4 regions of the Gardnerella sp. DNF00983 genome follow, and region 2 is predicted to be linked to each of the others. Evidence: riboswitches for the same ligand, from Rfam matches in the RefSeq annotation. Region 2 holds a riboswitch; each other region holds the start of a gene.
What was found. A riboswitch is a leader RNA that binds a small molecule or an ion and turns the genes downstream of it on or off. The one in region 2 is predicted to bind thiamine pyrophosphate.
Positions count from the first base shown of each region.

Region 1: linked by a shared signal. The riboswitch ahead of thiC (phosphomethylpyrimidine synthase ThiC) and the one ahead of thiM (hydroxyethylthiazole kinase) in region 2 are both predicted to bind thiamine pyrophosphate.
Region 3: linked by a shared signal. The riboswitch ahead of HXT34_RS02680 (hydantoinase/carbamoylase family amidase) and the one ahead of thiM (hydroxyethylthiazole kinase) in region 2 are both predicted to bind thiamine pyrophosphate.
Region 4: linked by a shared signal. The riboswitch ahead of thiO (glycine oxidase ThiO) and the one ahead of thiM (hydroxyethylthiazole kinase) in region 2 are both predicted to bind thiamine pyrophosphate.

Region 1 is NZ_CP058392.1:591,180-594,285, reverse strand. It holds gene HXT34_RS02125 (methionine ABC transporter ATP-binding protein) at 1-308, shown strand, start outside; gene HXT34_RS02120 (methionine ABC transporter permease) at 311-991, shown strand; TPP riboswitch at 1,056-1,161, shown strand; gene thiC (phosphomethylpyrimidine synthase ThiC) at 1,159-3,106, shown strand, end outside.
Region 2 is NZ_CP058392.1:295,303-298,408, reverse strand. It holds gene HXT34_RS01070 (hypothetical protein) at 1-790, opposite strand, end outside; TPP riboswitch at 1,669-1,778, shown strand; gene thiM (hydroxyethylthiazole kinase) at 1,768-3,106, shown strand, end outside.
Region 3 is NZ_CP058392.1:724,775-727,880, reverse strand. It holds tRNA gene HXT34_RS02700 (tRNA-Gly) at 195-267, shown strand; tRNA gene HXT34_RS02695 (tRNA-Cys) at 296-366, shown strand; tRNA gene HXT34_RS02690 (tRNA-Val) at 397-468, shown strand; tRNA gene HXT34_RS02685 (tRNA-Val) at 508-580, shown strand; TPP riboswitch at 815-904, shown strand; gene HXT34_RS02680 (hydantoinase/carbamoylase family amidase) at 1,093-2,334, shown strand; gene allW (allantoin permease) at 2,645-3,106, shown strand, end outside.
Region 4 is NZ_CP058392.1:129,059-132,164, forward strand. It holds gene HXT34_RS00505 (peptidase) at 1-666, shown strand, start outside; TPP riboswitch at 1,787-1,889, shown strand; gene thiO (glycine oxidase ThiO) at 1,883-2,953, shown strand; gene thiS (sulfur carrier protein ThiS) at 3,077-3,106, shown strand, end outside.

The sequences.
Region 1 (3,106 bases), 300 kb from region 2:
GCGCACTTGACTCCACAACTACTGCGCAAATCCTTGATTTATTGAGCCGAATTAACCGCGAACTCAACGTAACGCTTGTTATTATTACGCATTCGCTGGCTGTAGCACGAAATATTTGCGACCGAGTTGCAATGATCGATAGCGGACGCATTGTGGAATTAGGTGACACGGATACGCTTTTTGCAAATCCACAAAGCGATATTTTGCGAACACTTATTGCAGATGAAAAACAAGAAAATCATCGCGCTAAAATTACAAGCACGATTGCAAACGAAGCAACAAACGCGCTTACCAATGAGGTGAAATAACAATGTTAGAAGCTGCTACACAATTTTTTAACGACTACGGCGACTTACTTATTGAAGGCGTGCAAGACACACTCGTTATGACGTCAGTTGCAACACTTTTTGCATACCTTATTGGACTTCCAGTTGGCGTACTTCTCATTACATCAAACAAAAAAGGCATTTGCCCTAACGCGCCAATTAACGCAGTTCTAGGATGGATTGTTAACATCGTGCGTTCTGTGCCGTTTATTATTTTATTAGTTGCAATAATTCCTTTTACTCGTCTCATAGTTGGCACTTCTTTGGGAGTTCCTGGAGCTATTGTGCCTCTAGTAATTACGGCTGCACCATTCGTTGCTAGAGTAGTTGAACAATCTTTAGCCGAAGTTGACGGAAGCTTAATCGAAGCAGCACAAAGCTTTGGAGCAAGCAAATTGCAAATTGTTTGCAAAGTATTGCTGTGGGAAGCTTTACCTTCACTAATTCGCGGAGCTGCACTTACGTTTATTACGCTTTTTGGATTCTCAGCAATGGCTGGAACAGTTGGCGCAGGCGGACTCGGAGATATTGCAATACGATACGGATACCAGCGTTATCAATACGATGTGATGACAGTGGCTGTTATTCTTTGCATTATCCTCGTACAGATTGTGCAAAGCTTGGGAGATTTTATTTCACGCGCAATCAATCATCACGAACGCTAAAGAAATTCGCAACATACCCACCACCAATTAAATGCACATAATCGTGTAAACTTGCTGGTAATTCGACATTTTGCAGGGGTGCTTTCGAAAGAAGGCTGAGATGGTATTAATTTATCTAACCCTTCGAACCTGTTAGTTAATACAACGTAGGGAGCAACGATTTTAGTATGACATCGAATTATCCGTACGCATCAATGCGTAATCAATTTAATCTAAGCGCCTGCTTTATTGCAGACCCACAAGCTTGTAATAATCGTCCACTTACAGATATTGTCGATGATGCTTTGCGCGCTGGAGCGACTTTTATTCGTCTTCATTGCAACAATGAAAACGCTAAAGAAATCACCACTATTGCACGCGATATTGCACAAATCATCGAAGACAATAACAAATGCGATTCTGTAACTTTTGTTATCGACGAGCGCGTTGATGTCGTTTGGCAAGCTCGCAATCAAAGCATCAAAGTTGACGGAGTGCACTTAGCACAAAGTGACATGGAGCCTAGAGAGGCTCGCGCACTTCTTGGCGAAGATGCTGTAATCGGCTTATCTGTTGAAACCGAGAGCTTAGTTAAAGTAATAAACGAACTTCCAGATGGATGCATCGATTACATTTGCGTAACAGCAATGCACAATCCTGAAGAAGGATGCGAAAGCACTACTGCCGCTTACGAATTGGAAGCAAACCACACAACGCTGGACGAAGCGAAAATTAATACGATTTGTTCCGCAAGTGATTTCCCAGTTCTAGTTGGCGGAAGAACTGCTCTCGACGATATCGATACAATCGCTCACACTAAGGCTGCAGGATGGTTCGTTTCTGAAGCACTGTATTCTTCAGAAACACCAGAATCAACTATGCATGAGTTTGTTGAACATTGGAAAGCTGTGCGAGGCGAAGAAAAGCACGGCTACGCTAAGCGAGTAATAGTTGCAGAAAATTCTGAATCAAAATCTTCAGAAACTCAAGAAAAGAAACCAACTTTTATTAACGCTAAAGAAGCAAAGGATGCTGCAAAATTAGCTAAGCAACAGCGCGTTGACATTGCAGCTCGCGGTTGCACTCAGCGCGATAAAGCTCATATTCGCAAAACAACTCCAGTTCATTTTGAGTATGAATATGGTTCTTACGATTTGGAAGTTCCTTATACGGAAATTAAGCTTTCGGATACTCCTGGCGTAGGCCCTAACCCGCCTTTTAAGGATTACAATACGGAAGGCCCAAAGTGCGACCCGAAGGAAGGCTTGGCTCCGCTTCGCCTTGACTGGATTCGTGACCGCGGTGACGTTGTGGAATATGAGGGTCGCAGGCGCAATCTTCAAGATGACGGCAAGCGCGCAATTAAGCGAGGCAAAGCTTCTAAAGAATGGCGTGGTCGCACGCATAAGCCAATGAAGGGCGCGGACCATCCGATTACGCAAATGTGGTACGCTCGCCACGGAATCACTACTCCGGAAATGCAATATGTTGCAACGCGCGAAAATTGCGATGTGGAGCTGGTTCGCGAAGAAGTTGCAGCCGGACGTGCTGTAATTCCTTGCAATATTAACCATCCTGAAGCTGAACCTATGATTATTGGTTCGCGCTTCTTGACTAAGCTCAACGCAAACATGGGTAATTCTGCTGTTACGTCGTCTATCGACGAAGAAGTAGAAAAACTTACGTGGGCCACGAAGTGGGGTGCGGATACCGTTATGGATCTTTCCACCGGTAACGATATTCACACGACGCGCGAATGGATTTTGCGCAACTCCCCTGTGCCAATTGGAACAGTGCCAATGTATCAGGCTTTGGAAAAAGTTGAGGATGATGCTTCTAAGCTCAGCTGGGAGCTTTTCCGCGACACTGTTATTGAGCAGTGCGAGCAGGGCGTTGACTACATGACTATTCACGCTGGCGTGCTTCTTCGCTACGTGCCGCTTACTGCAAACCGCGTAACCGGTATTGTTTCTCGTGGTGGCTCAATTATGGCTGAATGGTGCTTGCAGCATCATCAAGAGAGCTTCTTGTACACGCACTTTGAAGAATTGTGCGAGATTTTCGCAAAGTACGATGTTGCATTCTCTTTGGGCGATGGTTTGCGTCCAGGTAGCTTGGCTGATGCTAACGATGCGG
Region 2 (3,106 bases):
TTAATATTGCACGAGCGCGAGCATCCTTAAGAGCAAGAAATACACTGCCGACACCAATAAAAATAAGAGTAAACACAATTAACAAATACGCAACTCCAACGCCCAAAGTAGTGGCATTAAAAGTTTGCGGTGCAAAGCCGAACCAGCCGGCAGGAGCGCCATAATTGAGGAAATTATAAGGCGCGCGCATTGCATGAACACCCCAACGAACACCAGCAAACTCGCTAAGCATAGCAGCATAAGCAACATAAGCAAGAGGCGGAATCGTAGCGAAATAAATGTGTGCGCGAGTAGAGCGGAAACGGTAATCAAAAAGCACAAAATCAGCGATTGCAAGAAGCGGCGCAACTGCGTGGACGCAAAGACTGCTGCATCCGTTATTCATGTAAGCGCCAACGAAACCAAGCTTATTGGTAGGTGCTAAGAAACACAGGTACAAAGTGAATGTGACAGCAATTGAGATGGTCATCATGAATTTAAAAATGTACCAAGCGTTGGATTTTGAGTCGAACCATGCGCAAGATGCTGTGGAAGCTGGCTGCACGGCTGAATCTACAGAATTACGAGCACGCATAAATGCAGCTGTATCAAGCAAAAGCGATCCAGCAAGAGCTACGCAAATCATAAGGTTAGAAAGATTCGTAAAATAAGTGAAGGTCATCAAGCCTTCCCACGAAGCAGCCATGCCATAAACAGATGCGATGATTGCAATCGTGCGTATTGCTGTGCGCGTCGCGTATTCGCGCGCTGTGAGCGGAGTCTTTTGTTCTAGCATGGAATCGTTTGCCATGTTATCTCGCTTTCGTAACTTCTATAATCTACTATTTAATAATCTTGTTTCATATTGCTTTAACGTGGCGCGAGTTTTGGGGGATTTCTCTCCTCGCACGTCCCGTCCTTCAGTCGCTTTGGCTGTTAAAGACTCTCATGCATACTTTGTTCTCTACGAACGTTGCTCCATCAGTCCTCTTTTAGTGCTCGTAAAGAAATCCCCCAAACTCTGCGTGCTAGCCCCTAATAACCGTGTCTATCGCAGAGATTTTTCGATTTTTCTTCTTCGCTTGGCGAATCAGCAGCCTGCGGCTCTGACGTTCGCCGCACTCAGTGCGAAAAATCTCAAATCTCTACCACACGAATATTCACGCGACAGAACGGCAATTCAATTAAGATGTTAAATAATAAATAATCATGTTCACATATACATAATCTCATGTTAACAAGCGAAAATATGTAGAAGAAGTTGCAAAAATGCGGCGCGATTTTTGTAGATTCCTGCAAGTGCTGCGATTTAGCGCGCGAAAGCAACTCGGAGCGGAAACTCGCTCAAGTTGGAAGTCCAGTGGACTTCCAACGCGAGTTTCGTAAGCGAGCGCGTAATCCGCGCGAGCGCCAATCTGCACCAGTAACGGAAAACGGCAGAAACTGTGCAGCTGTGTAAAGTTTATGCTGCGAACGCAAGAAAATCCGACCAAAACTTTACAGCCGTGTAAAATTTATGCCGCGAACGCAAGAAAATCCGACCGAAACTGTGCAGCTGTGTAAAGTTTCTGCCGCTTCCCAGCTAGATTCCGACCAAAACTTTACAGACGCGCGCAGTTTATGCCGCCTACGCGCTAAATCGCAGCGCTAACGCAAAAGAGCGTAAGTCACGAACAAAAGATATAGTCGAAGGATGGTTCGGAGTGCGCATTTGCCGCAAAATCGCGGGCGGCGCTGAGATTAAATCCGTAAAACCTGATCTAGATAGTGCTAGCGAAGGGAAACATTATGACAACATGCAACACTGAAAAAACAAATACCTGCAACGAAGCTAACGAATACTGCACAAACGCAACAACGCAAGTCGACACATGCTTCTCAGCACGCGCACGCCGACGCATGTTCCTTAACGACGTGCGTCAATGCATCGAACGCGTGCGCATACAGCAGCCACTCACCCATTGCATCACGAACGTAATCGTGCAAGACATTACAGCCAACGCACTGCTCGCCGCCGGCGCCTCGCCAATTATGGTAACCGATCCGGAAGAAGCGCATGCACTTGCGCAAATTGCCACAGGCGTGCTCATAAACGTTGGCACATTCCATCAGCCAGAAACTTCCGAATACATGCGCGCAGCCGTTGAAGGATGCGAAAAAGCCGATACCCCGTGGGTGCTTGACCCGGTTGGAATCGGCGTTCCAGCACTCGCACCTCGCGCGCGCTTTATTCACGAAATTATTAAGCACCACCCTACTGTAATCCGCGCAAACGCTTCCGAAATCATGGCGCTTGCAGGCAAAGAAAGCAACGGAAAAGGCGTAGATTCTCACGATAACGTAAACGACGCGCTTCAAGCTGCTCGCGAATTAGCTAAAAAATACGGATCTGTAGTGGCAATTTCTGGCGAAAAAGACGCAATTTACGGCCATGGATGCTTAGCTCGCGTAACAGGTGGCCACAAAGCTATGACTAAAGTAGTTGGAACTGGATGCGCTTTGGGAGCGTTAGTTGCAGCGTACGTTGGCGCAAACCCAGAACGTCCGCTCGCAGCAACTGTTGCAGCGCACGTGCACGCAGCAGCGGCTGGAACTTGGGCGGCTCGCCAAACCACAGCTCCAGGCACTTTCCGCACGCTGTGGATGGATGCGCTTTCAACTCTTAGCGTAAACGACATGTTTAGTTTGACGAATATTGAGTTTACGGTGGAGCCTGTGGATTGGACGCTATATTTGGTAACGGATCCGCGAATGGGAAATCGTCCGGAAGAAGAAGTGGCTGTGGAGGCGATTGAAGGCGGAGTTACAGTTGTGCAATTGCGCGATAAGTATTCCGACGACGCGGAGATTGCAGCTAAAGCGAAGAAGTTGCGCCACGCGCTTATTGATTCCGGACATGGCGACGTGCCTGTGTTTATTGACGATCATGTTGATTGCGCAGCTCAGCTTGGTTTCAACTTGCACGTTGGGCAAAAGGATACGCCGTTTGTTGAGGCGCGAAAGGCTATGCCGGCTGAGTGGATGGTTGGGCTTTCTTGCGCGCGACCGGATTTGATGGAGAAAGCTTACCACGAGTGCAAAGAAAACGACGTTCCGCTGCCGGATGTGATTGGCATCGGTGCCGCTT
Region 3 (3,106 bases), 430 kb from region 2:
ACGAACACACCGAAAGACACACAAACGAACACGCCAAAAAACACACCAACAGAAACACAAAACGACACGCCAAAAAACACACCAACAGAAACACAAAACGACACGCCAAAAAACACAAAGCTTGCATTTGTAAATATTTCGGGTATAGTAGTTACTCGTGCTTCGGCGCTGACGTTGTTCAGTAAAGTTGCATTGCGGACATAGCTTAGTTGGTAAAGCGCAACCTTGCCAAGGTTGAGACCGCGGGTTCGAGTCCCGTTGTCCGCTCTAGGTCCGATGAGTTATTCGACCTTACGGTGGGTTAGCCAAGCGGTTAGGCAGCGGCCTGCAAAGCCGTATAGATGAGTTCGACTCTCGTACCCACCTCGATTAAGCTTCAAGCTTAATTAACAACCTGGGCGGTTGGCGCAGTGGTAGCGCACTTCCCTGACACGGAAGGGGTCACAAGTTCGAACCTTGTATCGCCCACTCGAAAGGATTGCCTTTCACGCATAATTAAAAAATTTTGGGTGATTGGCGCAGCGGCTAGCGCACTTCCTTCACACGGAAGGGGTCATAGGTTCGATTCCTATATCACCCACAATATGTTCGCAGTGTAGAAGCACTGCGTTTTTTGTTATTTGGCTATTTTTTATTTGCTAACCTTCATATGAAAATTTTTCGCAGCCGAACACGCATGCAACCACAAATAGAAGCAATATCTCGTAGCAGTCAACCAATCAGTCAACCAAACAATCATTTCTTCACAGAAACACACATGCGAATGTTCATTTTGAGTTCATTTAATATCGTGCTATACTCATTCGAGTACAAGTGAAAATTGCAGGGGTACTGGAAACAGTTGAGAAACACCCTTTGAACCTGTTTTGTTAAGACATGCGTAGGGAGCAATTACAGTAAGTGATTTCTTTCTATCACGATTTTCGTGATATCTTGCGTTGCCACAAAGTAGTAGCAATTACACGAGTATCAACTAAACAATTAAAAAAAAAAACTAAACAACAAAAACCAAAACAAAAACAAAAACCAAAAAAATATCCGCCTGAATGTCACTTTTGGGAAAACTTGCACAAGTGAGGAGGAATACTGCACATGATTAATAGCAGCATAAGTGCTGAAACTATAGAATCAGCCATAAGCTGGCTTGCAGGATTCACAGAAAAACCAGGAGAACAAGGAGTTACTCGACCTCTTTACACAAAATCTTGGAAACAGGCTCTTTTTGCTCTTCGTCAACGATTTGAAAAACTCGGTATGACTGTAGAATTCGACCAAGTTGGAAACCTAATTGCAACTGTTGAAGGATGCGAAAAGCCAGAAAGCATAATAGCTTGTGGATCGCATATTGACACAGTTTCAAGAGGGGGTCGTTTCGACGGTCAACTTGGAATAGTTGCAGCCTATTTAGCAATTAAGAATTTACTTACTAGATATGGAAAGCCAAAGAAAAGTCTTCGCATTATCTGCTTGGCAGAAGAGGAAGGCTCACGTTTCCCATACGTATTCTGGGGTTCAAAGAATTTCTTCGGACTAGCCAAAAAAGAGGACGTAGAAAATATTTGCGACAGTGAAGGTGTTCCCTTCGAAACAGCAATGCGTGAAGCTGGGTTCAATTATCAAACAACTCAACCTAAGTTCGCAAATCTTGAAGCCTGGATTGAGCTACACATTGAGCAGGGACCAACGCTTTACAGCAATCACGAAGATTTAGGTATTATCACTAGCATTGCCGGTCAGCACCGTTGGGATATTCATCTTAAAGGCGTACAAAATCACGCTGGCACAACAATGATGTCCTACAGGCACGATGCAGTAGATTGCATGTCTCATATAATCGCCAAGAATCTTGACAAAGCTAAGCAAGCAGGCGACCCACTGGTACTTACTTTCGGTAGAATCAGCGTAGTTCCAAATCAAGTAAATATTGTTCCTGGAGAAGTTACTTTTTCAATGAACTGCCGTCATACAGATAAAGCTTTTCTTGATAAATTCTTGCAGGAACTCGACGAAGATATTCACGAAACTGCCAAGTCTTATGGCATTACAGCGCAGATTGATAAGTGGATGTCTGATGATCCTACACCACTTAGCGACGATATTATTAATCTTTTGAAAGATCAAGCTAATAAGCAAGGTTATGCGTACAGAGTCATGCATTCAGGCGCTGGTCAAGATACGCAAATTTTTGCTCCGTTTGTAAAATCCGGAATGATTTTTGTTCCTTCAAAAGATGGTATTAGTCACGCTCCAGAAGAGTACACAGATCCACAAGACGCTGTTCACGGAGTCAAGCTTTTACGAGATGCTCTGCATAGTTTGGCTTATGAGGACTAACTAAAACCAAACGAAAACCAAAAAGAAATAGAAATTTAGGAAGGACACAAAAGGCATATACGATGCCAACTTCACTGCTTAATTAATCGCAGCGAAGAAAAGTGAATATCGAATGAGAGTACAACGCTTATTCACGAATAAGAGGCTGATACGAAGGGGCGCACCACCACGGGTACGATATCCTTTCGTATCTTTTTTATTTTTGAGCAAAGTTGCGATTATTACTTTCAAAAAACTCAAAATACAAAACTCAAAACTCAAAACACAAAAAAGAATCAAATTTACAAACAAGAAAAGTAAGGAGGTGCGCATGCAAATTAGTAAACTGCTAAAAGATGAGCCAGTAGATAGTAAAAACTTGGAATGTTACCGCGAGCGCGGCTACACTAACGAAGATTTACTGCCAAAGCCGCAAGAAAAACGCACAATGAGCGCTCTTAATTTTTGCACTTTGTGGATGCAGTCTGTACACAATATTCCTAATTATGCTGCAGTTGGCGCGTTCCTTTTAATGGGATACTCTCCAATTTACGTAATGATTGGTATCATGCTTGGCGCAATTCTTACAGCAATTGTCATGGTTGCTAACGGTGTTGTAGGTTCCAAATACGGCATACCGTTTTCTATGCATTTGCGCGCAACGTACGGAAAAGCAGGCGCTCAACTACCAGGATTCCTCAGGGGAGTAGTTGCTGCAATATGCTGGTATGGAATTCAAACATATATAGGTGCGAAAGCTTTAGAGATTCTAGTTGGCAAAATTTGCCCTGAG
Region 4 (3,106 bases), 170 kb from region 2:
AAGAAGAAGCTTACTGATTCTAATAAGACGGATAAGTCTAAGCTTCAGACTGAGGCTGATGATGATGCTAAGTTCCGTAAGTCTTTGTACTTCATTATTGGCAAACGCGACGATATTGAGGCTTATAAGAAGGCTTTGGCTGAGGCTGACAGCGTGCTTAACGATCCTAATGCAACTCAGGCTCAGGTTGATGAGGCTTTGAGGAAGCTTCAGGCTGCTAAGTATAAGCTTAATCACCCGTTTGGCGCTGGCAGTGGTGTTGGTAGCGGTAGCGGCTATGATACCGATGCTGATGCTGGGGATGGTTTTGATACTAGTGATTCTCAGAGTGCTTTGGTTGATAAGTCTGCTTTGCAAGTCGAAGTTAATAATTCTGTAGACACTAATGCAAACACTGCGGCAGCTAGAGCTTACAGGCAGGCTTTGGCTGAGGCTAAGCGTGTGCTTGCTGATAAGAATGCAACTCAGGCTCAGGTTGATGAGGCTTTGAGGAAGCTTCAGGCTGCTAAGGCTGCGTGGCGTAATGCCTCTGGCGCTTCCGGTAATGCTAGCGCTCTTGCTAAGACGGGTGCTGCAACTGGCTTGTTTGCAAGTCTTGCTGCAGTATTCTCCGGACTTGGTGCTGCTGGCGTTGCTTCTCGCCGCCGCAAGCATTCCAACGAGTAGCCTCGCTCATAACTAAAATCCCTCGCAGGTTATCTTCCGATAATCCGCGAGGGATTTTTTTCTTGCTGCCGCGCGAGCGCTGACTGCGCTAGTAACAGCTAGCGGCAGAAATTTTACAGTCGTGCGCAGTTTATGCCGCCTACGCACCAAAAAGCGGCAGAAATTTTACAGTCGTGCGCAGTTTATGCCGCCTACGCACCAAAAAGCGGCAGAAACTTTACAGTCGTGTACAGAAAAGGTCGTTTGCGCGCTTTAATCCGGCAGAAACTTTACAGTCGCGTAAATTAACGATAGTATTTCCCCAAACCTCCTGAAGCTTTGCATCATTGCTTTGCGAACGCTGCTCATGAAGCTTTGCGGTTGCGCTTCTGCGAAAAGTGGTTTTGTAGCTTTGCAGTTATGCTTCTGCTAACAATGATTACTTATTGATTAGTGAACTTTAGCATTATTGCTCTGCAGACGCTGAGTATTTGTCGCTTAGTGAACACTAGCGTCCGTGCTGCTGCACGCGCCACACCAGACGCACCCACCACACCAAAAACACTAGCGGTTTTACTAATAGTGGGAGATAGGAATTGCTTGGTCGAGCAATATAAAAGCGGAACGATAGTAATAATCTTGTTGACGAATACTGTTTTTGAAAGAAAGTAACTAAAAAACTAAACTCAACTACACAACCGCTAAGTCCAAGTAAGGTATAGGAGCGTAGCGCTGCGAGACAATCAACACCCACTCCTCACACCCATCTCAATTTCACACTCGCGCCACACCAAAAATAACTCAGTAACTACGCGCATCGTTATTAGTGCAGAATGCACACTGCAGGAGAAACGAAAAATCGGCAAAGTGCGTTACTAGTGCAGAACGCGTACTGCAGGAGAAACGAAAAAACGGTAGTGAGCGTTACTAACGCAGAAACCGTACTGCGTCAGTAACGAAAATGCTTAGTTTTGCGATTTGACATACCGGTTCAGTTAACAAATTTTTGCCAGAAGTGCTAGAATGCTGCACGGTAGTGTGATGAAATTCACATAATTTCGTTACATCTACCTGCAGCATTTGGGTATTGCTAAGTTAGCAATATTGCAACGTTCTGCATTTGTAATTCTTGAAGGTCAAGAATTACATCCGCGGGAGCCTGTTCTATACAGGCTGAGAGGGCGAAAGCCGACCGTAAACCTGATGCGGGTAATGCCGCCGTAGGGAAGGAGTATATATGCGAAATATTCGTATTATTGGTGCAGGTATTATTGGTTTAGCAACAGCGTGGAGACTTACGGAAGCTGGCGTAAAAGTTAGCATAATTGATCCAGATCCAGTCTCTGGTGCTTCTCACCATGCTGCCGGCATGTTAGCTCCTACCGCAGAAATGCAATATCAGCAAGAAGCGTTGTATCCTCTTATGTTTGAGTCTGCAACTATGTATAAGGAATTGGTTGATTCGGTTGCAAAGTACACCGATAAGCCAACCGGCTACTTAGAGTGCGGCTCTTATGTAATCGGTGGTGACGCTGCAGATAACGAGCACGTAAACGAGTTGCTAAACTTGCAGCATCGTTACGGCCGTAGAGCTGAGCATATTTCTGTGAGTAAGCTTCGTGAGATTGAGCCTGCTCTTTCGCCAACTATTGCTGGCGCTGTAAGCGTGCCGGACGACCATCAAATCAATCCTCGTCTTTTCACTGCAGCAATGATTGATGCGCTCGAAAAGCGCGGTGTTGTTATTGAGCGTCGCGCAAGCACTCCGGATGATTTGGGTCCAGACACAGTTTTGGCATCCGGTTTGGGTGCTAAGGATATGCTTCCGCAGCTTAAGCTTCGCGCTGTGTGGGGCGATATGATTCGTATGACTATTCCAGAGCCTTTGCGCCCAATTTTGAGCTCTGTGGTTCGTGGATTTGTGCATGACCGCCCAGTTTATTTGGTGCCTCGCGCTAAGGAAACAGGCGAGCTTGTGCTCGGCGCTACTTCTCGTGAAGACGACCGCAATATTCCAAAGGTTGGCGGCGTACTCGACTTACTTCGCGATGCTGCAAGCGTGCTTCCTGGCATTCAGGAATGCTCGATTACTGAGGTTACCGCTGGCGGCCGCCCAGGAACTCCAGACGATTTGCCGTTCATTGGCATTGATCCTAAGACGCACACCACGATTTCCACTGGTTACTTCCGTCACGGCATTTTGCTCACCGCTTTGGGTTCTTCTTTGACTACAAAGCTTGTGCTTGAGCAAGAGTTGACTGAGAAGGAAAAGGGCTTCTTGGAAAGCTGCAATCCTGCTCGCTTCTAATCGCTAATTCCAGTGAATTCGCTAGATTTCGCTGCGAATTGTGTGAAGTGTTCAAATATAGACGTAAGTGTGATGCAGAAAGTACTTTTAGTAATTCAGCTTTTAGTTAGTAAAGGTTAGATTATGCAAATCGTAGTCAATGGTGAAACTATT